2 regions of the Sulfitobacter sp. SBS6 genome follow, and region 1 is predicted to be linked to the other one. Evidence: riboswitches for the same ligand, from Rfam matches in the RefSeq annotation. Region 1 holds a riboswitch; the other holds the start of a gene.
What was found. Region 1 has a riboswitch for thiamine pyrophosphate ahead of thiD (bifunctional hydroxymethylpyrimidine kinase/phosphomethylpyrimidine kinase). Riboswitches for the same ligand answer to the same signal wherever they lie in the genome.
Positions count from the first base shown of each region.

Region 2: it holds a riboswitch for thiamine pyrophosphate, as region 1 does, so the genes downstream of both, thiB (thiamine ABC transporter substrate binding subunit) here and thiD (bifunctional hydroxymethylpyrimidine kinase/phosphomethylpyrimidine kinase) in region 1, are expected to answer to the same signal.

Region 1 covers NZ_JBLWBA010000005.1:449,346-460,152, forward strand. The annotation lists gene ACNQ62_RS05550 (TRAP transporter permease) at 30-1,967, opposite strand; gene ACNQ62_RS05555 (TAXI family TRAP transporter solute-binding subunit) at 2,069-3,259, opposite strand; TPP riboswitch at 3,820-3,920, shown strand; gene thiD (bifunctional hydroxymethylpyrimidine kinase/phosphomethylpyrimidine kinase) at 3,988-4,794, shown strand; gene ACNQ62_RS05565 (FAD-dependent oxidoreductase) at 4,791-5,786, shown strand; gene thiS (sulfur carrier protein ThiS) at 5,770-5,967, shown strand; gene ACNQ62_RS05575 (thiazole synthase) at 5,969-6,742, shown strand; gene ACNQ62_RS05580 (thiamine phosphate synthase) at 6,739-7,335, shown strand; gene ACNQ62_RS05585 (ThiF family adenylyltransferase) at 7,332-8,336, shown strand; gene ACNQ62_RS05590 (ABC transporter substrate-binding protein) at 8,323-9,261, shown strand; gene tenA (thiaminase II) at 9,258-9,941, shown strand; gene ACNQ62_RS05600 (ABC transporter ATP-binding protein) at 9,938-10,663, shown strand; gene ACNQ62_RS05605 (ABC transporter permease) at 10,660-10,807, shown strand, end outside.
Region 2 covers NZ_JBLWBA010000008.1:19,282-30,088, reverse strand. The annotation lists gene ACNQ62_RS13805 (cyclase family protein) at 1-185, opposite strand, end outside; gene ACNQ62_RS13800 (DMT family transporter) at 297-1,274, opposite strand; gene aroC (chorismate synthase) at 1,376-2,476, opposite strand; TPP riboswitch at 2,569-2,668, shown strand; gene thiB (thiamine ABC transporter substrate binding subunit) at 2,703-3,680, shown strand; gene ACNQ62_RS13785 (thiamine/thiamine pyrophosphate ABC transporter permease ThiP) at 3,656-5,212, shown strand; gene ACNQ62_RS13780 (ATP-binding cassette domain-containing protein) at 5,199-5,891, shown strand; gene ACNQ62_RS13775 (exopolysaccharide biosynthesis protein) at 5,892-6,476, opposite strand; gene ACNQ62_RS13770 (SDR family oxidoreductase) at 6,491-7,345, opposite strand; gene ACNQ62_RS13765 (glycosyltransferase family 4 protein) at 7,358-8,623, opposite strand; gene ade (adenine deaminase) at 8,745-10,547, shown strand; gene ACNQ62_RS13755 (AMP nucleosidase) at 10,544-10,807, shown strand, end outside.

The sequences.
Region 1 (10,807 bases):
CGCGCGGGGATGTCCCCGCGCGCCCAATCTCAAGGGACCGCAACCACGCCGTTGCGGTTGTCCCGCCAGATCACCGCGACGAGCACCGCCGAGGCGACCCCCGCGACCAGCGTCGTCGTCAGCCCCGGAAAGCTGAAGGCAAAGCCCGCGATCCCCAGAGGCAGACGCAGCCAGGGCCGCACCATACCGACGCCCAGCAGATAGCCCTCAAGCCCGCCGGACAGCAGCGTGATGCCGATAATGATCGACGGTAGCACATAGATCAGCGGCGTAAGATCGCCCTGCAGCACCAGCGCAGGCTGGAACAGGAAGAACAACGGCACAAAGTAGATCACCACCCCCAGCCGCATCGCGGTGAAGGAGGTCAGCATCGGCTTGGCCCCCGCAATCGTCGCCGCCAGAAACGCCGCAGCCCCCACCGGAGGCGTGATCACCGACAGCATCGCGTAGTAGACGATGAAAAAGTGCACCGCGACCGTGTTCAACCCGCCGATTTCGATGATCGCGGGTGCCAGCGTCACCGCAAGGAAGATGTAGGCCACAATCGCAAGCCCCGCCATGCCCATGATAAAGCAGGCCAAAACCCCAAGCGCGATTACGAGATAGACGTTATCCCCGCCCAAAGCGACCAGCCCCGAGGTCATCGACCCTGTCACACCGGTGATGGTCAAGGCGCTGACCACAAAGGCGATCGGCAGGATGATCGCTGCGGTCTGTGTGACCAGCGTGCCCACCTGGCGCAGGGTTTCAAAAATGCGCGCAGGTGTCATCATGGTCTCGCGTGGCAGGAAGCTCAGCGCGATCATCAGCGCACTGGCGTACCACGGGGCGTAATACTCCCACCGCATATACAGCAGGCCCCAGACCAGAAAGATCATGACCAGCAGGAAGGGCCAGCCGCGCTTCATCACCTCGCGGGCCGAGGGCAGGTTTTCGGGTTTCATCCCCACCAGCCCCTTGCGCGCGGCATAGGCGTCGACTTGCAGGATCAGACCAAAGTAGAACAACGCCGACGGCAGGATCGCGGCCACCATCACGGTCGCGTAATCCACACCGATGGTGATCGCCATGACAAAGGCAATCGCCCCCATCACCGGCGGCATCACCACCCCGCCGGTCGAGGCACAGGCCTCGATCGCGCCAGCGTAATGGGGCGGGTAGCCGACCTTTTTCATGGTCGGAATGGTAATCGACCCGGTGCCCGCGATGTTCGAAAAAATCGACCCCGACAGCGACCCGAAAAAGGCGCTGGCCACGATCGATACTTTCGCTGGACCGCCGCGGTACTTGCCAAAGCCCGCATTGGCCAGATCGATAAAGAACTGCCCCGCCCCCGTAGCGATCAGCACGCCCGCAAAGACCAGAAAGCCCAGCACGATCTCGGCCACGATCTTGGTGGTGATGCCCATCAACCCTTCGGTTCGGAAGACATGCGCCTCGATCATGCGTTCAAACGTATAGGGGATGCCCATCAGCAAACCGGGGAAGTAATCGGCCACCAGCGGATACAGCCCCAACACCAGCACCACGAGCAAGAAAGGGATGCCCCCCGACCGGCGCGCGATTTCAAGCATCAGCAGCCAAAGCACGACGCCCGCGTAGAAATTGGTCCAACCCGCCTGCACGATCTCCCATGCATACATGGAAAACCACATGCAGATGCCAAAGCTCACGGCGGCCGCCACGATGTCATAGATCGGCACATGGGTGTGCGATTTCACCGCTGGCAGCGCGATGAACGCCGCCGCAAGGAAGGTGCCGATGAAGACCCAGTAATACTGCCCCTCGATCAGACGCCGCCCGCCGATGGGAACGCCGAATACATAGGCCAGCCCCATCCCGAGGCCAAAGGTACACAGCAGCACAAAAGCGATGCTGGTGAACGAGAATAATCCCCCCAGTCGCGTCGTCTCGGACGAGGGTTCGACAGCCGTTTCAGCCGCCGGAGGGTGTTGTGTTGCTGACATGGATGATCCTGAAAATAAGGGCGCTGTGGCAGTGTCTTAGGAGGACGGAGCACGCTGTGCTCCGCCCTGTCTTATGCCGTCGATGACGGTCCGGCGCGGCGTTACAGGCGCGAGCGGAACGGCTCCAGCCCGTCGGTGTGCTTGGCCAGAATGTCGAGATACTCCTGGTTCTCGAAATTCATCTCTACGCCCTGCTCCATCGCCTCTTTCATGCCGGCGTTGCGTGCCGCGATCCACGCGTCCATCTTCTCGATGGCCTCGTTGTTCCAGGCATCGTCTTCTTCGGTCCACGCCCCGATTTCACGCAGGTATTTCACCGTGCCTTCGTGCACCGGGATCGGGTTGGCATCCAGGAAGTTGCGGAAATGCTCCAGCGACATGCGGGTCGCCAGCGCGTGCGATCCTTTGTAGTTGTCGTGGGATTCATTCATCCACTTCGCCATGTTATAGACGAAATCCTCTTCTGCGGTGACCGGCACGGCATAGACGAAGTTCGACGTCATGGACTCGACACCCTTGGCGGTGCTCACCCCCATAGAGATGGTCGAGGGGATCGTCATGGGGCGGTAGCTCAGGTAGCCGTCCCAGCCTTCTGTGTTGGCCGGGTCCATCGGCAGCCAGCGAATGCCACCCGGTGCGCCCTCCATTTCGGACAGGACGGAAGAGATCGGTGAGCAATAGGCCACATCGGACTTCCCCTCGACAACCGAACGACAGTTTTCACCGTAGCTGGAGGCCGGGACGAATTCGATCTTTTCCTGCGCTTCCTCGGGCGTCATGCCGATAAAGGCAGGCAGGGCCTGGGTGATCGCCGCGACGATTGCGGGCGAGAACACGCCAGAGGTCACACGCACGCCGCCTTTGCCGATGTCTTCAAGGCTTTGCAGCTCGGAATCGCCAGCCACAACAAAGCCCCAAGGCGTGTCGTTGTGGTGCCACAGGATCCGCTGCGGCATGGGTTTCGCCGCGGCGTAGCCGCCGACCCCTTCCGCTTGCAACGCCATTTCCGACGCTGCAACCGACGCGATCGACACGTCTTCGCGGTCGGTCAAACGTTTGTAGCGCATGGGCTCGCTGTCTTCGGGAACGATCCGCACGGTGGTGCCGGTTTCTTTTTGCAACGCAGGCCCCCAACCGTTGGTCGAGGCAAAGCTGCCTGTCGACGTGCCCGGCGTGGCAATCACGAGCATGCGCGGCCACTCATACTCCTGCGCCATCGCGACGCCCGAAAGCGCCATCGATACCGCAAAGGACCCGACAGCGGCCTTGGCAAAACGTGTCATATTCTTCATGTGGTCTCTCTCCCTGTTGTACATCTTTGGATTGTTCGGGATCGCAGAATCACAGGCACCGCAAAAGCTGCGGATGCCCGTGCGCAGGACGCAGATGTGATCTTTGCAGATGTCACGCAGCACCTCCCAATGCTTGTCGCGACGCGTCCGGTACGACCCGTAAAACGGGCCAGAAAACGCATCCCCCCGAGTGTCGGCCCCCTCCTCCCGAGGGTATCCGACTCAATCTGTCAATCAGCCTAGGGGCAAGATATTTTGATGCCAATACCGCAGAACAGAACTTGATACCGCAGCCACGCGGGGTCTTTGCGCGATCACCCCTAGTTTGCTGATGCCAAAGGGTTAACGCCGCAGAATATGGGAAATGTGACGTTACGTTGCTTTGGGTTACGAGGCGTTGTTTCGGCTGACAAGCGTCAGGAGGGCTGTCCAAACCGCGCCCGTTTTGCCCAGAATTGCGCCACCTTTGATTGAATATTTTGCGGCTTGCACCGTTTGCCGAACTTGGCTACGCCTAAGGCAACGACGCTGCACACCCCCACGGGGGGCGCAGTTCCAACATCTATCCGTCGGGGTGCCCTAGGGGGCTGAGAGGTGCGTGCACCGACCCGTCGAACCTGATCCGGGCAATACCGGCGTAGGGAACGGGTATCTTTGTGCAACGGCCTTAGGCCCACGCCACAAAGCTCATTCTTGCGTCTGCTTGCCCACCACCGAAAGGCGAGCATGTGACCAAGACGACCCCCATTTCCCTGACCATCGCCGGATCCGACAGCGGCGGCGGTGCCGGTATTCAGGCCGATATCAAGGCGATGTCGGCCAATGGTGTCTATGCCGCCAGCGTGATCACCGCCGTGACCGCGCAGAACACGCGCAGCGTCAGCGCCGTGCACGAGATCCCCGCCCCCATCGTCGCGGCCCAGATCGATGCGGTGCTGTCCGATCTTTCGGTGCAGTCGATCAAACTGGGCATGTTGTTTTCTCCGCAGATTATTCAGGCGGTGGCATCCGCGCTGTCCGCGTTTCGGGGGGCCGTCGTGGTCGATCCGGTGATGATCGCAAAATCCGGCGATGCGCTGTTGCAGGAAGACGCCGTCGCAGCGCTGGTCGCGGATATCCTGCCGCGCGCCGATCTGCTGACCCCCAACCTGCCCGAAGCCGCCCGCCTGTTGAACCAGCCCGAGGCTGACAGCGCCGACCAAATGGTCACGCAAGCCCGTGCGCTGCTCAAGATGGGGCCGAAGGCGGTGCTGATGAAGGGCGGCCATAGCGCGGGCAATATCTGTAGCGACGCGCTGGTCACCGCAGAGCGTGTCACATGGCTCAGCGCGCCTCGCATCGACACGCGCAATACCCACGGGACGGGATGCACCTACGCCGCGGCCATCGCCGCGGGGCTGGCCCACGGCAACCCCCTTGGCGCGGCGGTACAGGCCGCCCATGACTATCTGCACCGCGCCATCATCGCCGCGGATCAACTTGAGGTCGGCACGGGCCACGGGCCAGTGCATCACTTCCACGCGGTCTGGTCATGACGCAGGTCACCATCATCGGCGCGGGCGTCGCGGGGCTGTGTACCGCGCGTGTTTTGCTGGATCGCGGGATGCGCGTGCATCTGATCGACCGCGCCCGCCAGCCCGGCCCGCAAGGGTGTTCTTGGTGGGCTGGCGGCATGCTCGCCCCGTTTTGTGAAGGCGAAAGCGCCGAGGAACCCGTGATCCGGCTGGGCCAAAGGGCGGCGGATTGGTGGGTGCAGCGCACCACATCGCTGCACCGACGCGGGTCGCTTGTGATCTCTCCGGCGCGGGACAGCAGCGATCTGACCCGCTTTGCGCGCCGCACGACAAGCTACCAAACCCTGACCGGCGCAGAGATCGCGGCGCTTGAACCCGACCTTGGCGACCGCTTTGCCAAAGCGCTCTATTTCCAGACCGAGGCCCACCTGTCGCCCCGCATTGCGCTGGCAGAGCTGTGGCGCGGGCTGGTGGCCGATGGGGCCAGTTTCGAACAGGGCGAGGCCGATCCCGAAACGCTGGCGCAAGACGGCACCGTCGTTGATTGCCGCGGCTATCACGCGCGCGCCGATCTGCCTGAGTTGCGCGGGGTGAAAGGGGAAATGGCGCTGCTGTCCTGCCCCGACATCGAGATCACCCGCCCCATCCGCGTGCTGCACCCACGTGTGCCGATCTACCTCGTGCCGCGCGGTGACGGGATTTACATGCTCGGGGCCACAATGGTCGAAGGCCGCGCCGGTGCCCATGCCAGCGTGCGGTCCGTGCTTGAACTGCTGAGCGCGGCCTACGCACTGTCCCCCGCCTTTGGCGAGGCCGAGATCCTAGAGATCGGCGTCGACAGCCGCCCCGCCTTCCCCGACAACCTGCCGCGCATCGAACGGCAGGGCAATCTGATCCGCGCCAACGGTCTGTATCGCCACGGTTTCCTGCTCGCCCCCGCGCTGGCGACCATGGTGGCTGACCTGATCCTTGACGCCAAAACACCGGAGATTTTCCATGAAACTACAGCTTAACGGTGCCCCGCTCGACAGCGACGCGCCCACGCTTGCCGCACTGCTAGAGGCCGAAGGATTTGGCGGCGCGAAAGTCGCTACGGCCGTCAATGGCAGCTTTATCCCCGCCAGCCTGCGGGCCAGCCACCCCCTGACCTCCGGCGACAGCATCGAAGTGCTCGCCCCCATGCAGGGAGGCTAAGATGCGCCCCTTTTACGGAGAAACCCTTGCCAATGGTCTGATGCTGGGCACCGCGCAATACCCCTCTCCCAAGGTGCTGTCAGACGCCTTTGCGCGCAGCGGGGCGGCGGTGGCGACGGTATCGCTGCGGCGCGAAAGCGGACGGGATCGCGCCGGTCAGGACTTCTGGGAACTGATCCGCGCGCTTGACGTCCATGTGCTGCCCAACACCGCCGGATGTCACAGCGTCAAAGAGGCCGTCACCACCGCCCATATGGCCCGCGAGGTATTCGACACACGCTGGATCAAGCTCGAGGTCATCGGCGAGGAGGACACGTTGCAGCCCGATGTCTTCGGTCTGGTCGAGGCCGCCCGCATCCTGAGCGAGGACGGGTTTCAGGTCTTTCCCTACACCACCGAAGACCTTGTGGTCGCGGATAGATTGCTGCGGGCGGGCTGCGAGGTGCTGATGCCCTGGGGCGCGCCCATCGGGTCGGGGATGGGGCTGAACAACCTTTTCGGGCTGCGCGCCATGCGTGCGCATTTTCCTGACGTGCCGCTGGTGATCGACGCGGGCATCGGCCTGCCCTCACACGCCGCACAGGCGATGGAACTGGGGTTTGACGCGGTGTTGCTGAACACCGCTGTCGCCAAAGCCGGTGATCCCGCCGCCATGGCCGAAGCCTTTGCCACCGCGATCCGCGCCGGACAGCTTGCCGCCGAGGCGGACCCGATGCCGCCCCGCGATATGGCCGCGCCCTCTACCCCCCTGATCGGAAAGGCGTTTCTGGAATGACCCTTGACCGTTTCTACCCGATCTTCGACAGCGCCGCCTGGCTGGAGCGGCTGGTGCCCCTTGGCATCAAACTGGTGCAACTGCGGATCAAGGACACGCCCGCCCCTGCCCTGCGGCGCGACATCCGGCAGGCCAAGGCGATCTGCGCCAAGCACGACTGTACCCTCGTCATCAACGATCACTGGCGTATCGCGCTCGACGAAGGGTGTGATTTTATCCATCTGGGACAAGAGGATCTGGACAGCGCCGACCTCACCGCCATCCGCGATGCGGGTGCACGTTTGGGCATTAGTACCCACGACAAGGCCGAACTGACCCGCGCCCTGGACCTGCGCCCCGATTATATCGCCCTCGGCCCGATCTACCCGACGATCCTGAAGCAGATGAAGTGGCACGCGCAGGGGCTGGACCGTCTGCGCGACTGGCGTGAGCGGGTGGGGCAGACCCCGCTTGTGGCCATCGGTGGCATGTCGGTCGACCGCGCGGCGGGTGCCTTTGACGCCGGTGCCGATTGCGTCGCGGCGGTGACCGACATCACCCTGAACCCCTCGCCCGAGGATCGCATCACCGCATGGCTGGGGGCAACCCGATGACCCGCTATGCCCGCCAGATGATCCTGCCGCAGGTCGGCCCATCGGGCCAAGAGGCGCTGGCGGCGGCACGGGTGGTGGTGGTCGGCGCGGGCGGGCTGGCGGCGCCTGTTCTGCCCCTGCTGGCAGGGGCCGGTGTGGGGCATATCACGCTGGTGGACGGTGATGACGTGGCCCTGTCGAACCTGCACCGCCAGACGCTCTTTACCGAAGCCGATATCGGCACGCCCAAGGTCACCGCCGCCGCCCGCGCCCTAACCGCGCGCAACAGCGCGTGCACCGTGGTGGCCCACCCCGTGACCCTTGGGCCGGATACCGTGGCAAAGCTGTGCCATGATGCGATGCTCGTGCTGGATTGCGCCGACAGCTTCGCAGCAAGCTATGTGCTATCGGATCACTGCCTGAACGCGGGTCTGCCCTTGATCAGCGCCTCGGCCCTTGGGTTTGGCGGCTATGTCGGCGGGTTCTGCGGCGGCGCGCCGTCGCTGCGGGCGGTGTTCCCCGATCTGCCGGACCGCGCGGCGAGCTGTGACACGGCGGGGGTGATGGGGCCGGTTGTCGCCACGATCGGTGCCGCACAAGCACAGATGGCGCTGGCTTGCCTGCTTGGACTGTCGCCGTCCCCTTTGGGGCAATTGATCAGCTTTGATCTCGCCTCCTATCGTTCTGGCGGCTTCCGCTTTGATACCGCGCCGGAGCCCGACCACGGTTTCGGATTTGTCGCGCCCTCGCAGATCCGCGCAAGCGATTGGGTCGTCGATCTGCGTGGGCCGGATGAGGCTCCCACAGCCGCGACACCCACAGCGCGGCGCATCACCCTGCCCGATTTTCTTTCCACCGTTCCCCGCCCCACACATCAGCCCCGCGCGGTGATCGCCTGCCGTTCGGGCCTGCGCGCGTGGCAGGCGGCGACCCATCTGGCCAGCTACTGGCATGGCCCCATTACCCTGCTCGCCATGGGCGAGCCTTCCCCGTTGAAAGGACAAACCGATGAAACTTCGTAACATTCTGGCCGCGCTGGCGCTGACCTCTGGCCCGGCGCTGGCGCAGGACGAGATGGTCTTGCTGCTGGACTGGTTCGTGAACCCCGACCACGGGCCGATCATCGTGGCGCAGGAAAAAGGGTACTTCGCCGAACAGGACCTGAGCGTAGAGGTCATCGCCCCCGCTGATCCCTCCGACCCGCCCAAGCTGGTCGCCGCAGGCAAGGCGGATCTTGCGATTTCCTATCAGCCGCAGTTGCACCTGCAAATCCACGAAGGTCTGCCCCTGCAACGGGTCGGTACGCTGGTGGCCACGCCGCTGAACTGCCTGCTGGCGCTGACCGATGGTCCCATCGCCTCTCCTGCGGATCTGGCAGGCAAAAAGGTCGGATTCTCTGTCGGCGGTGTCGAAGAGGCCGTGCTTGGCGCGATCCTGACCCATCACGGGCTGTCACTGGATGATGTGGAGCTGGTAAACGTCAACTGGTCGCTGTCACCGTCGTTGATGTCCGGTCAGGTGGATGCGGTCATCGGGGCCTTCCGCAATTTCGAGCTGAACCAGATGGATATCGAAGGCGTCGATGGTACCTGCTTCTACGTCGAGGAAGAGGGCCTGCCACCGTATGACGAGCTGATCTACGTCGCCAACCGCGACACGATGGACAAGGACATGATCGCGCGGTTTCTGGCCGCGACCGAGAAAGCGACGCAATATATCGTCAACCACCCCGAGGAAAGCTGGGAGGTTTTCGCCGCCACCTCTGCCGATCTGCAGGACGAGTTGAACGCCCGCGCGTGGAAAGATACGCTGCCCCGTTTCGCCCTGCGCCCCACGGCGATGGATGCCGGACGCTACGCCACATTCGAGACGTTCTTGCATGACGCGGGTCTGATCCCCGACATCTCGCCCGTGTCGACCATCGCCATCGATGTGACCGCCCGATGACCGCGCCGGACTATGGCCGCAGCTTCGCGATTTGGCGCGCTGCTGCGGCGGAGGAGTGGCAAGACTATACCCACCATGCCTTTGTCGAAGGGCTGCGAGACGGCAGCCTGCCGCGCCATTGCTTTGTGAACTATCTGATCCAAGACTATGTTTTCCTTGTGCATTTCTCTCGCGCTTGGTCGATGGCGGTGGTCAAATCGGAAACGATGGAAGAGATGAAGACCTGCGCCGCCACGGTGGATGCGCTGGTCAATCACGAGATGGCGCTGCATATCCGCACCTGTGCTGCGGCGGGTATCGACGAAGCGGCGCTTTTCACCGCGACGGAAGCCCCCGCCAACCTCGCCTATACCCGCTATGTGCTGGATGCCGGGATGCAGGGGGATTTCCTTGATCTGATGGCGGCGCTGCTGCCTTGCGTCATGGGCTATGGGGAGATCGGGCAGCGCCTGGCCCAGACCTGCAGCGCCGACACGCCCTATGCCGAGTGGATCGAGACCTACGCCGACCCCGACTATCAGGCGCTGTGCCAGACGGTGGGCGCGATGGTCGACGCGGCGGTTGCGCGGCGGATCGGTGACCTTGAAACCGCCCCCCGTCGCACGGCACTGCAAAACCGCTTTTCCACGGCCACACGGCTAGAGGTCGGCTTTTGGCAGATGGGGCTGGACCTGCCATGACCCCACCGCCCACGCTGCGTCTGACGGGACAACACCGGATTGACGCGCGCCCCCTGTTTGACATGGATATGACCCTCGCCGCGGGGGCGTGGACCTGCTTGCTCGGCCCGTCGGGGGTGGGCAAATCCACGGTGTTGCGGCTGCTGCTGGGGCTTGAGACGGGCGGCGCGTTTGACGGCACGATCACCGCCTCTGACGGGCAACCACTGGCGGGGCGGATCAGCTATATGGCGCAATCCGACCTGCTGTTACCGTGGCTTACGGTGATCGAAAACATCATGATCGGCGACCGGCTGCGGGGGACCACGCCTGACAGAGGCCGTGCCTCCGCCATGCTTGAACGGGTCGGCCTGCAGGATCATGCCCATAAGAAACCCGCCGCCTTGTCGGGCGGCATGCGGCAGCGGGCAGCGCTGGCGCGGACCTTGCTGGAGGATCGCGCGGTGGTCTTTCTGGACGAGCCATTCTCGGCACTTGATGCGGGCACCCGTGCCGCGATGCAAGAGCTCGCGGCAGAGCTGTTGCACGGGCGGACCGTGCTGCTGGTCACCCATGATCCTGCAGAGGCGGCGCGGCTGGCCGACCACATCCTGATCCTTTCGGCCACCGGCGTGCAAAGCTGGCCCGTCCCCGCGCTTCGGGCACCGCGCCCCGTCACCGCGCCCGAGGTTTGGGCCTGCCAAAGCGCCCTGCTGTCCCATCTGCGGGGGGTGCCTGCATGAGGCGATACGACATACCGCTTGCGATCCTGCTGGGGCTTGGCCTTTGGCAGGCCGCGGTGCTGCTGACCGACGCGCCGCACTATATCCTGCCCTCGCCGTGGCGCGTGGCGCAGGCGGCCTATCGCGCCCGTGAGACGCTGATCG
Region 2 (10,807 bases), on a different contig from region 1:
AGCGGCATCGATTTGCCCTGCTTGATCAGCTTGGCGGCCTCCAACGTGCGCTCGGTCGAGATCAGGTTCGCCGATCCCAGCTGGTCGTCAGGGCCCCAATGCGAATGGTCACAGTCTTGCGCCCATGCGGCAGATGCCCCGACGCCAATGGACACGGCAGTTGCGATAATCTTGGTAAATTTCATCTTTCTTCCCTCCCAGAAAACAGGGTGCAGCACCGACGGGATACCCGCTGCTCCACACCCCAGAGGGTTAGGCTAACATGAAATTCAATCAGGGCACGTAATTTCAACCGATCAGCTGGGTGTCCCCTGTGGCGTGCTGCTGGCCTTGGATTTGGACCGATCCAGCCCCAACTGCCGTTCCCGCCAGATGATCGCGGCACCGCCGGCGATGACCAGACCGGCACCGATTAGGATTGCAGGCGTCGGGATTTCGCTGAAAAGCACCCAGCCGATCAACACCGCGAACAGCATGGAGGCATAGTCGAATGGCGCGAGCATCGACACCGGGCCAAAGCGGTAAGAGGCCGTGATCATGATCTGCGACACCCCGCCGATCATGCCCGACAGGATCAACAGTGCCGAGATTTGCCAACCGGGGTTCACCCACCAAAGCGGCTCCCAGTTGATCACCATGCCTGCGGGCAGCGTGAGGAACGACAGGCAGGTCGCGGTCAGCGAAAAATAGAACACGATGGCCGCCGTGCTGTCGGTTTGCACCAATCGGCGCACGTGGATCTGGACAAGCGCGCGCATGATCGACGCGGCAACCACCATCATCGCCCCCAGCATGGCAAGCTGCGACACGCTGTCCCCGCCTACGGTAAAGCGGGGGTACAGAACGATCAGCACGCCGATCAACCCCACGGCCACCGCAGACAGTCGGAACACACGCACCTGTTCGCCCAGAAATATCGCGGCGAAGATTACCGTGAAAAGCGGCGTGGCATAGCCGATCGCGGTGACCTCTGGCAGAGGCAGCAGGCTAAGCCCGGCAAAGGTCAGCGCCATCGCCGTGGTCCCGAAAACGCCGCGCCAGACGTGGCCCATCAGATTGCTCGGCTTCAGCCCGTCGCGCAGGTCGCCGCTTTGCCATAGCCACAGGATGATCATCGGGAAGGCAAAGAACGACCGGTAGAACACGGCCTGGGCGGCGGGCACGGTGGCCGTCGCGATCTTGATGAGGGCCGCCATGACCGAGAACAGAAAGACCGCCCCCAGTTTAAGGGCGATGGCCCGGCCGGGGCGGTGCTCTGTCGTGGTGCTTTGCATGGCGCATGCTTGCGCCTGCAGGTTTCAAGTTGCAAGACCCCGCGTCAACTTGCGCGTCGTATTCCCGCCAACATGCGGAAAATCCAAGCGTTCCGCGCGACTTAGCCGATGATGCCGCGGTTTTCGCCGACCTGACCGCGGTGCAACAGCATATGGTCAAGCAAGACGCAGGCCATCATCGCTTCGCCCACCGGCACGGCGCGGATGCCAACGCAAGGGTCATGGCGGCCTTTGGTAATGATCTCTGTGTCTTCGCCGGTCTTGGTGATTGTCTTGCGTGTGGTCAGAATGCTTGACGTTGGCTTGACCGCGAAACGCAGCACGATGTCCTGACCGGTGCTGATGCCGCCCAGAATACCGCCCGCGTGGTTCGACGAATAGACAGGGCCGTCGGGGCCCATGCTGATCTCGTCCGCGTTCAGCTCTCCGGTCAGCATGGCGGCGGACATGCCTTCGCCGATCTCCACGCCTTTGACGGCGTTGATGCTCATCATCGCGGCGGCAAGATCGGTGTCGAGCTTGCCATAGACCGGCGCGCCAAGGCCCGCGGGCACGCCGCGCGCTGTCACCTCGATGATCGCACCGACGGAGGATCCGGATTTGCGCAGACCGTCCAGATACGCCGCCCAGTCTTCTGCCGCTTTGGCGTCGGGCACCCAGAACGGGTTCTGTTCGATCTGGTCCCAGTCGAACGCATCGCGGTCGATCTTGTGGGGGCCCATCTGCACCATGTAGCCGGTGATCTGCACATTCGGCGCAATCGCCTTGATCGCTTCGCGCGCAAGGCCACCCGCCGCCACACGCGACGCCGTTTCACGTGCCGAGGACCGCCCGCCCCCGCGATAATCGCGGATGCCGTATTTCTGGAAATAGGTGATGTCGGCGTGACCGGGGCGGAACTTGTCCTTGATGTCGCCGTAGTCTTTCGACCGTTGATCGGTGTTCTCGATCATCAGCTGGATCGGCGTGCCGGTGGTGACACCTTCGAACACGCCCGACAGGATCCGCACCTCATCCGCCTCGCGGCGCTGCGTGGTGTATTTGTTCTGGCCGGGTTTGCGCTTGTCCATCCAGTGCTGGATCATCTCTTCGGTGATCGTCACACCGGGAGGGCAGCCGTCCACCGTGGCCCCCAAAGCAGGCCCGTGGCTTTCGCCCCAGGTGGTCACGCGGAAAAGATGGCCAAAGCTGTTGATCGACATGGGCGGTGCTCCTTTGGCGGTGATCCTTAACGGGGGCTGCACCATGCCTCAAGGGGTTTCACCTTGCGCGCGGGCGACAGGCGTTCTACCGATAAGATACCTCGGGGGGCCTGACAGGCTGAGATGTGCGCGCACGGACCCGTTGAACCTGAACCGGTTAACACCGGCGGAGGGAAGGTCTGGATACACCTCCAACGCTTTCTGACGCCGCATTTTGGAGGATGCCATGAAGTATCTTACACTTGCTGCCACCACGCTTTTCGCCACGCAAGCATGGGCCGATACGCCCGAACTGGTGGTCTATACCTACGATAGCTTTGTCGCCGAATGGGGCCCCGGCCCGGTGATCGAAGCGGCCTTCGAGGCCGAATGCGCCTGCGATCTGAAATTCGTCGGCATGGGCGATGGCGCGGCGCTGCTGGCGCGGCTCAAGCTGGAAGGCGCGCGGTCTGACGCCGATCTGGTGCTGGGGCTTGATACCAGCCTGATCGCGGCGGCCAAGGAGACAGGGTTGTTCGCGCCCGCCACAGTTGATGCGGATTATGACCTGCCGGTCACATGGGAAGACGACAGCTTTGTCCCCTATGACTGGGGTTATTTCGCCTTTGTCCATAACGCCGATCTGACCCCGCCCGCGAATTTTCGCGCGCTGGCCGACAGTGACCTCAAGATCGTGATCCAGGACCCGCGGTCCTCTACCCCCGGTCTGGGCCTGCTGATGTGGGTCAAGGACGCTTATGGTGACGAGGCCCCTGCGATCTGGGAAGGTCTGGCGGATAATGTCGTGACCGTGACCAAGGGCTGGTCCGAAGCCTACGGCCTGTTTCTTGAGGGCGAAGCCGACATGGTGCTGAGCTATACCACATCCCCCGCTTACCACCTGATCGCCGAAGAGGACGCGACCAAAGCCGCCGCCGCCTTTGACGAAGGCCACTACATGCAGATCGAAGTGGTCGGCAAACTGGCGGGCAGCGACCAGCCCGAGCTGGCCGATCAGTTCATGCGGTTCATGGTATCGGACGCGGCGCAATCGGTGCTGCCCACGACCAACTGGATGTACCCCGCCGTCACGCCCCAAGGCGGGCTGCCCGAAGGCTTTGAACAGTTGATCGAACCGGGCAAGGCGCTGCTGATCCCGAACGATGACGTGCCCGCCCTGCGCGAGGAAGCATTGGCCGAATGGCTCTCCGCGCTGTCGCAATAAGCACGAAATCCGGCATCAGCGCCGCCGTTCTGGTTGCGGCGCTGATCCTTGCTGCGGTGGGGGCGGTGCTGTGGCGGGCCGAGTTCGGCAGCGGGCTTGGCCCCGCCGATTGGTCCGCGATCCGGTTTACCGTGTTACAGGCCGCGCTTTCCGCCCTGCTGTCTACCGTGCTGGCGATCCCTGTCGCCCGCGCCTTGGCGCGACGGCGCTTTGTCGGGCGCGGGCTGCTGGTTACGCTGCTGGGGGCACCGTTCATCCTGCCGGTGATTGTCGCCGTGCTGGGGGTGCTTGCGGTGTTTGGCCGCGCGGGCTGGCTCAATACGGCGCTGTCGGCGGTCGGATTGCCCGGCATCACGATCTACGGGCTGCACGGCGTGGTGCTGGCGCATGTCTTCTTTAACCTCCCGCTGGCCACACGGCTGTTGTTGCAGGCGTGGCAGACCGTGCCCGCGGAACGGTTCCGGCTGGCCGCACAGCTTGGCCTGACCCCGCGCGCGGTATTTCGCAGCATCGAGCTTCCCCTCCTGCGGCAAATCCTGCCCGGCACCGCGGCGTTGATCTTTGTGATCTGCCTGACCAGCTTTGCCGTCGCGCTGACATTGGGCGGCGGCCCCCGCGCCACGACGATCGAGCTTGCGATCTATCAGGCGTTCCGTTTCGACTTTGACCTGAACCGTGCAGCGCTGCTGTCGCTGGTGCAGCTTGGGCTTGCGGGCAGCACCGCCGCGCTGGCGCTGTGGATCATCCCCGCGATCAGTCTGGGTGGCGGGCAGGACCGCCCCCTGCACCGCTGGGACGCACGTGGTGGGCTGCAACGCGGGCTCGACGCGCTGTTCATCACGTTGGCGGCGGGGTTTCTGCTGCTGCCCCTGACCTCGGTCGTGCTGCGCGGGGTGATCGGCCTGCCGCAAATGCCCGCCAGCGTGTGGCAGGCGGCGGGCACCTCACTCATCGTGGCGCTGATCAGCGTGGTGGTCTTGCTGGCCTTGGCTCTGCCCCTTGCCGGATGGATCGCGACCCGCGCCCGCGGCGGGGTAGAGGCCGTGGGCCTCTTGGGTCTTGCGGCCTCTCCGCTGATGATCGGCACCGGCTGGTTCATTCTGATCAACCCTGTCGCCAGCCCCTTTGCGCTGGCCCTGCCCGTCACGGCGCTGGTCAATGCGCTGATGGCCCTGCCCTTTGCCCTGCGTATTCTGGTGCCCCGCCTGCGCGACACGGTGCAGATCTATGGCCGGCAGGCGCAGATGCTGGGGCTGAGTGGATGGCCGCTTTGGCGCTGGCTGATCCTGCCACGCTTGCGCCCGCAGATCGGCTTTGCCGCGGGGCTGACCGGTGCCCTGTCGATGGGAGATCTGGGGGTCATCGCCTTGTTTGCCGACCCCGACAGTGCCACCCTGCCGCTGCAGATGTACCGGTTGATGGGGGCCTACCGGATGGAGGCCGCGGCCGGTGCGGCCCTGATCCTGCTGGCGCTGTCGCTTGGGATTTTCTGGATATTCGACAAGGGAGGGCGCTGGCATGCTGACACTTGAGACCGCGCAGATCACCCAAGGCAGCTTTACCCTGCACGCCGACCTGACCCTTGCGCCCGCGCAGACCTATGCGGTGATCGGCCCCTCGGGTGCGGGGAAATCCACCCTGCTGGGGGCGCTTTGCGGGTTCATTCCGCTCAGGTCCGGTAGGCTGCTGTGGCAGGGCAAGGACATCACCCAAGCCGCCCCCGGTGCGCGGCCGATGACGATGCTTTTTCAGGACAACAACCTCTTCCCCCATCTCAGCGTGATGCAGAATGTGGGGCTGGGGCTGCGCCCCGACCTGCGGCTCGGCACCGCGGACCAAACCCGTGTACACGAGGCGCTCGATCGCGTCGGGCTGCAGGGGATGGCTGCCCGCAAACCTGCCGAGCTTTCCGGCGGGCAGCAAAGCCGTGTGGCCCTCGCACGGGTGCTGGTGCAAGCCCGCCCGCTTGTGCTGCTCGACGAACCCTTTGCCGCACTTGGCCCCGCCCTGCGCAACGACATGCTGGATCTGGTGGCCGCCCTCGCCGCAGAGACCAAAGCCGCGTTGATCATGGTCACCCACGCCCCCGAAGACGTGCGCCGCATCGCGGATCAGGTGATCTTTGTCGAAGGTGGCACCGCACATCCGCCGCAGCCTGCCGCAGCGCTGATGGACAACCCGCCCGACGCGCTGCGCGCCTATCTGGGTTAATCAGAAAATGACGGCGTAGAAGGTCAGCGATGTCAGCAGGATCGTCAGATACCCCAGCAGCACATAAAGCCCGTCGCGGGTGAACAGACCAAAGGCGAACAGCGCCACCGTCCCGCCCCCGAAGGACGACGCGAAGGGCACGAATTCAAGCAAGGGCCAACCCACAGGCAGGATCACGCAGGTCACCAACGTCAGCAGACGCATCGGGCCTGTCGTCAGAAACTGGAGCCTTTTGCCCGAGTGGCGATCAAAAAACGCAGCGGGCTTGCGCAGCCACCGCACGCAGAACAGCAACCGGGATGACTTGACCTCCCGGCGCAGCAGGAACTGCGGCAACCACAGACGTTTGCGCCCATAGACCGCCTGCGCCGACAGCACGATGATCACCATCGCCATGAAACTGGACACGCCAAAGACACCGGACAGCGGCGACACCAACAGCAGCGCGGCCAGCAGAATGAAAGGGAGCAGGGACCGCTCTCCGAATTCGTTCAGCACATCGTTGATCGTGACCGTCTCGCGGCTGGCCGCTTGTTCCATCCCGTCCAGCAGATGGGTGAGGCTACGCTCCTCGATATTGTGCATATACCCCCCAAAGGTCAGCTGTCTTGTGCAAGCAATGCCGCCAGCCCGGCCCGATAGGTGGGGAACTGCGGTGCCCAGCCTAACGCCTGCTTGATACGGTCGTTCCGAACCTTCTTGCTTTCCGCGTAAAAGCTGCGGGCCATGGGGGTCATATCGGCCTGATCAAAGGGGATCGCGGGGGGCACGGGCAGGCCAAGCAGCTCTGCCGCGTGGGCGATCACGTCTTGCGGCGGCGCGGGGTCATCGTCACACAGATTATAGACTGCGCCCGGGGCAGGCCGCTGCAAGGACAGCTCAAGCGCTTGGGCAATATCCTCGACATGGATGCGAGAGAAGACCTGCCCCGGCTTGATGATCCGCCGCGCCGTTCCGGCCCGCACCTTGGCAAAGGGGCCGCGTCCGGGGCCATAGATCCCTGCAAGGCGAAAGATATGCAGCGGCAGATCGGGGATCGCCTGCCACCGTGCCTCTGCCGTGACACGGGCGCGTCCGCGCTTGGTCGATGGTGTCAGCGGCGTGTCCTCGTCCACCCAATTGCCGTCGTGGTCACCGTAAACCCCTGTTGTCGACAGGTAGCCGACCCACCGCAGATCGGGCGCGGCGCGAATGACCGCATCCTCGACCGCATTCAAAACCGGATCGCCTGCGCTGTCCGGTCCGGCCGAGACGAGCACATTGGGAAACTGCGCGATCAACGCCCCCAGATCGGCCCCCGGCCAGACGACGGGTTCAACGCTCGTGTCCGCAATGGCATCTGCCTTGTCGGGGCTGCGCGTGGTGCCGACGACGCGCCAGCCCTGCGGCACCAGCCGTGCGGCGAGGGCGCGCGCGCTAAAGCCATGCCCGATCGACAGCAGCGTTTTCTCCATGAGACGTCCTTTCTATGTGGTGGGGGTCCGGGGCAAGGCGATCCGCTGCCCTTCGGGGACCAATGCATTCATCTGCGCGATATGTTCCGGCAGGCATTTGGTCAGGAAGTCGTACGTCTGGACCACATGCGCCCGCGCCGCAGGCCCCAGATGCGCATAGGCCGCCGGATTGCCCAGCACATCCGCCACCTGATCGCCCAGCGCGTCGGGATCGAAGAAATCGCATAGCAGACCGGTTTCGCCGTGGGTAATCGCCTCGCGCACGGGGGCCACGTCAGAGCCGACAATCGTCGCGCCCATCGCCATCGCTTCGAGCAGGGACCACGACAGCACAAATGGCATGGTCAGATAAAGATGGCAGCGGCTGATCTGAATAACCCTCTGGTAATCCTCGTAGGACAGCTTGCCCAGAAAATGCACCCGCGACCAATCGACGTGCTTGCCCACCTCTGCCTCCATCTCGGCGCGCAGTCCCCCGGGGTGTTTGCTTTTGCCGCCATAAGAGGTGTCGTTGCCCCCCACCACCAACACCCGCGCATCGGGGCGTTGTTTCAGAATACGTGGCAATGCGCGCATGAACACATGAAAGCCCCGCGTGCGTTCAAGGTTGCGCGACACAAAGGTCAGCACCTCGTCATCCTTGGTCAGGGCGCGATCCATCCGCCCCAGCTTGAGCGTCACCGCCGGATCGGGGCGCAGCTGGTCTGTGCGTATCCCGTCGTGGCAGACATAAAGCTTGCGGTGAAAGCTTTGCGGAAAACGGTCGCGCTGCCAGTAGGTCGGGCTGAGCCCGACATCGACGGTTTCGATATTGGCCAGCGGCACGGCATTGCGCGCGTGCAACAGAAAGGGGGTGTTCTCGGTCACCGGGTCTTCGGGGTCGAACCCTACAGGGCCGCCGTTATCGCTGTAGTAATACTCGAAGAAGCCGATGATCGGGACATCGGGCCAGATCTGCTTGAAAAACGTCAGCTCCCCCCAGCCCACATGCCCCACCACGATATCGGGTTTGAACCCTTCGCGGGTCTCGATCTGTTTGGCCGCGCGGGCGGCCCCCAAGCCGTTGCCGGTCGATTCCTCCCAGTTCTTTGACAGCCCATAGGCAGTCTCTGCCGGTCTGTGATGCGCCTTGTAGACCCGTGTCTCGACGCCATCAAAACGGGGCGGTTTTTTGCGTTGGGTCAGGAAATAGATCTGGTGTGTGCGTTGATCGGCCAGCCATTGCACCAGCTCGCGGTATTGGCCGGGCATATTCTGGTGCACAAACATGATCTTCATGGGGTCGCCTTATGTCCTGTCGGTTGCAGACAGTTAGCCCAGTCGGCACGGACAGTGCAAACGCCACGGCGCTGGACGGCTCTGGCTTGAACCTCGGGCGATCTTCGTGTCAACGTCAGGTATGAAAGAACACACATTCCCCTCGTGGCCCGATGTGGCCGATCAACTGGTCGCTGTTGCGGCAGGACGCAGTGCTGCGGATACGATTATCACCGGCGGTATCTGGGTCAACGTGCACACGCGCGAAACCCTGCCGGACCATGATATCGCGATCAAGGCGGGGCGCATTGCCTTTGTCGGGCCGGACGCCAGCCATTGCAAAGGCGACACGACCAAGGTGATCGAGGCAAAGGGCCGCTATATGATCCCCGGCCTGTGTGACGGGCATATGCACATCGAAAGCGGTATGCTGACTCCGGCGGAATTCGCCCGCGCTGTGATCCCCCATGGCACCACGTCGATGTTCACCGACCCGCATGAGATCGCCAATGTCCTGGGGCTGGAAGGCGTGCGCATGATGCATGACGAAGCCCTGATGCAGCCGGTGAACATCTTCACCCAGATGCCGTCCTGTGCGCCATCCGCCCCCGGTCTGGAAACCACCGGCTTTGAAATCACGGCAGAGGATGTCGCCGAGGCCATGCACTGGCCCGGTATCATCGGTCTGGGCGAGATGATGAACTTCCCCGGTGTGACCGCGGGCGACCCCAAGATGCTGGCCGAGATTGCCGCAACGCAACGCGCGGGCAAGACCGTGGGCGGGCACTATGCCTCCCCCGATCTGGGGCCCGCCTTTGCGGCCTATGTGGCGGGCGGCCCTGCGGATGATCACGAGGGCACCTGCGAGGCGGATGCCATTGCGCGGATGCGTCAGGGGATGCGGTCGATGATCCGGCTGGGGTCCGCGTGGTATGACGTTGAAACCCAGATCACCGCGATCACCGAAAAAGGCTTGGATTCGCGCAATATGATCCTGTGCACCGATGACTGCCATTCCGGCACCTTGGTGAATGACGGTCATATGAACCGCGTGGTGCGCCATGCCATCGACTGCGGCTGCGACCCGTTGGTCGCGCTGCAAATGGCGACGATCAACACCGCGACCCACTTTGGGCTTGAGCGCGAGATCGGGTCACTGACGCCCGGGCGGCGGGCCGATGTGATCCTGACCTCTGACCTCAAGACACTCCCCATCGAGACGGTGATCGCAAGGGGGCAGATCGTGGCCGAGGATGGCGCGTGTCTGGTAGACTGCCCGCATTACGACTGGCCGCCCCATGCGCGGCAGACCGTCAACATGGGCAAAGCCCTTGGCGCGGATGATTTCCAGATCACCGCACCTGCGGGGGCCAATGCCGTCACCGCGAATGTGATCGGCGTGGTCGAGAATCAGGCCCCCACCCGCGCGCTGAAATTCGAGCTGCCAGTGACCGAAGGGCGCGTGCAGTCCACGGGCGAAGTGTGCCAGATCGCGCTGGTCGAACGGCACCGCGGCACCGGCACTGTCGTCAACGCGCTGGTCTCGGGCTTTGGCTATCAGGGGCCGATGGCGATGGCGTCCACCGTGGCGCATGACAGTCACCACATGATCGTGGTGGGCACCGATACCAAGCATATGGCGATGGCCGCGAACCGTCTGCGCGAGGTTGGCGGCGGGATCACCATCTTCCAGGACGGGGCAGAGCTGGCCATGGTCGAGCTGCCGATCGCCGGCCTGATGTCCGACAACCCCGCCTCCGACGTCGCCGCCAAGACCGAAGCCATGATGCAGGCAATGCGCGACTGTGGCTGCACGCTGAACAACGCCTATATGCAGCATTCGCTTTTGGCGCTTGTTGTCATTCCCGAATTGCGCATCTCTGACCTCGGCTTGGTCGATGTGCGCAGTTTTGAATTTATTCCTTTGTTAGAGCCTGTTTCATGACCAGAATCCTGACCCCAGACGCCCGCCCCGCCGAACAGTTCACCGATGCCGCTGCCGCCGTTGCACGGCTGATCGAGCTATACAGCCAAGCGACAGGCTTCCTGAGCACGCATTTCCAGAAGGCGATGGACAGCGCCGCCCCGGAAACGCGGATCAGGGCCTTCTATCCCGAGATCCGGTTTACCACCTCCAGCTATGCGCAGGTGGATTCACGGCTGTCGTTCGGCCATGTGTCGTCCCCCGGCACCTTCTCGGCCACG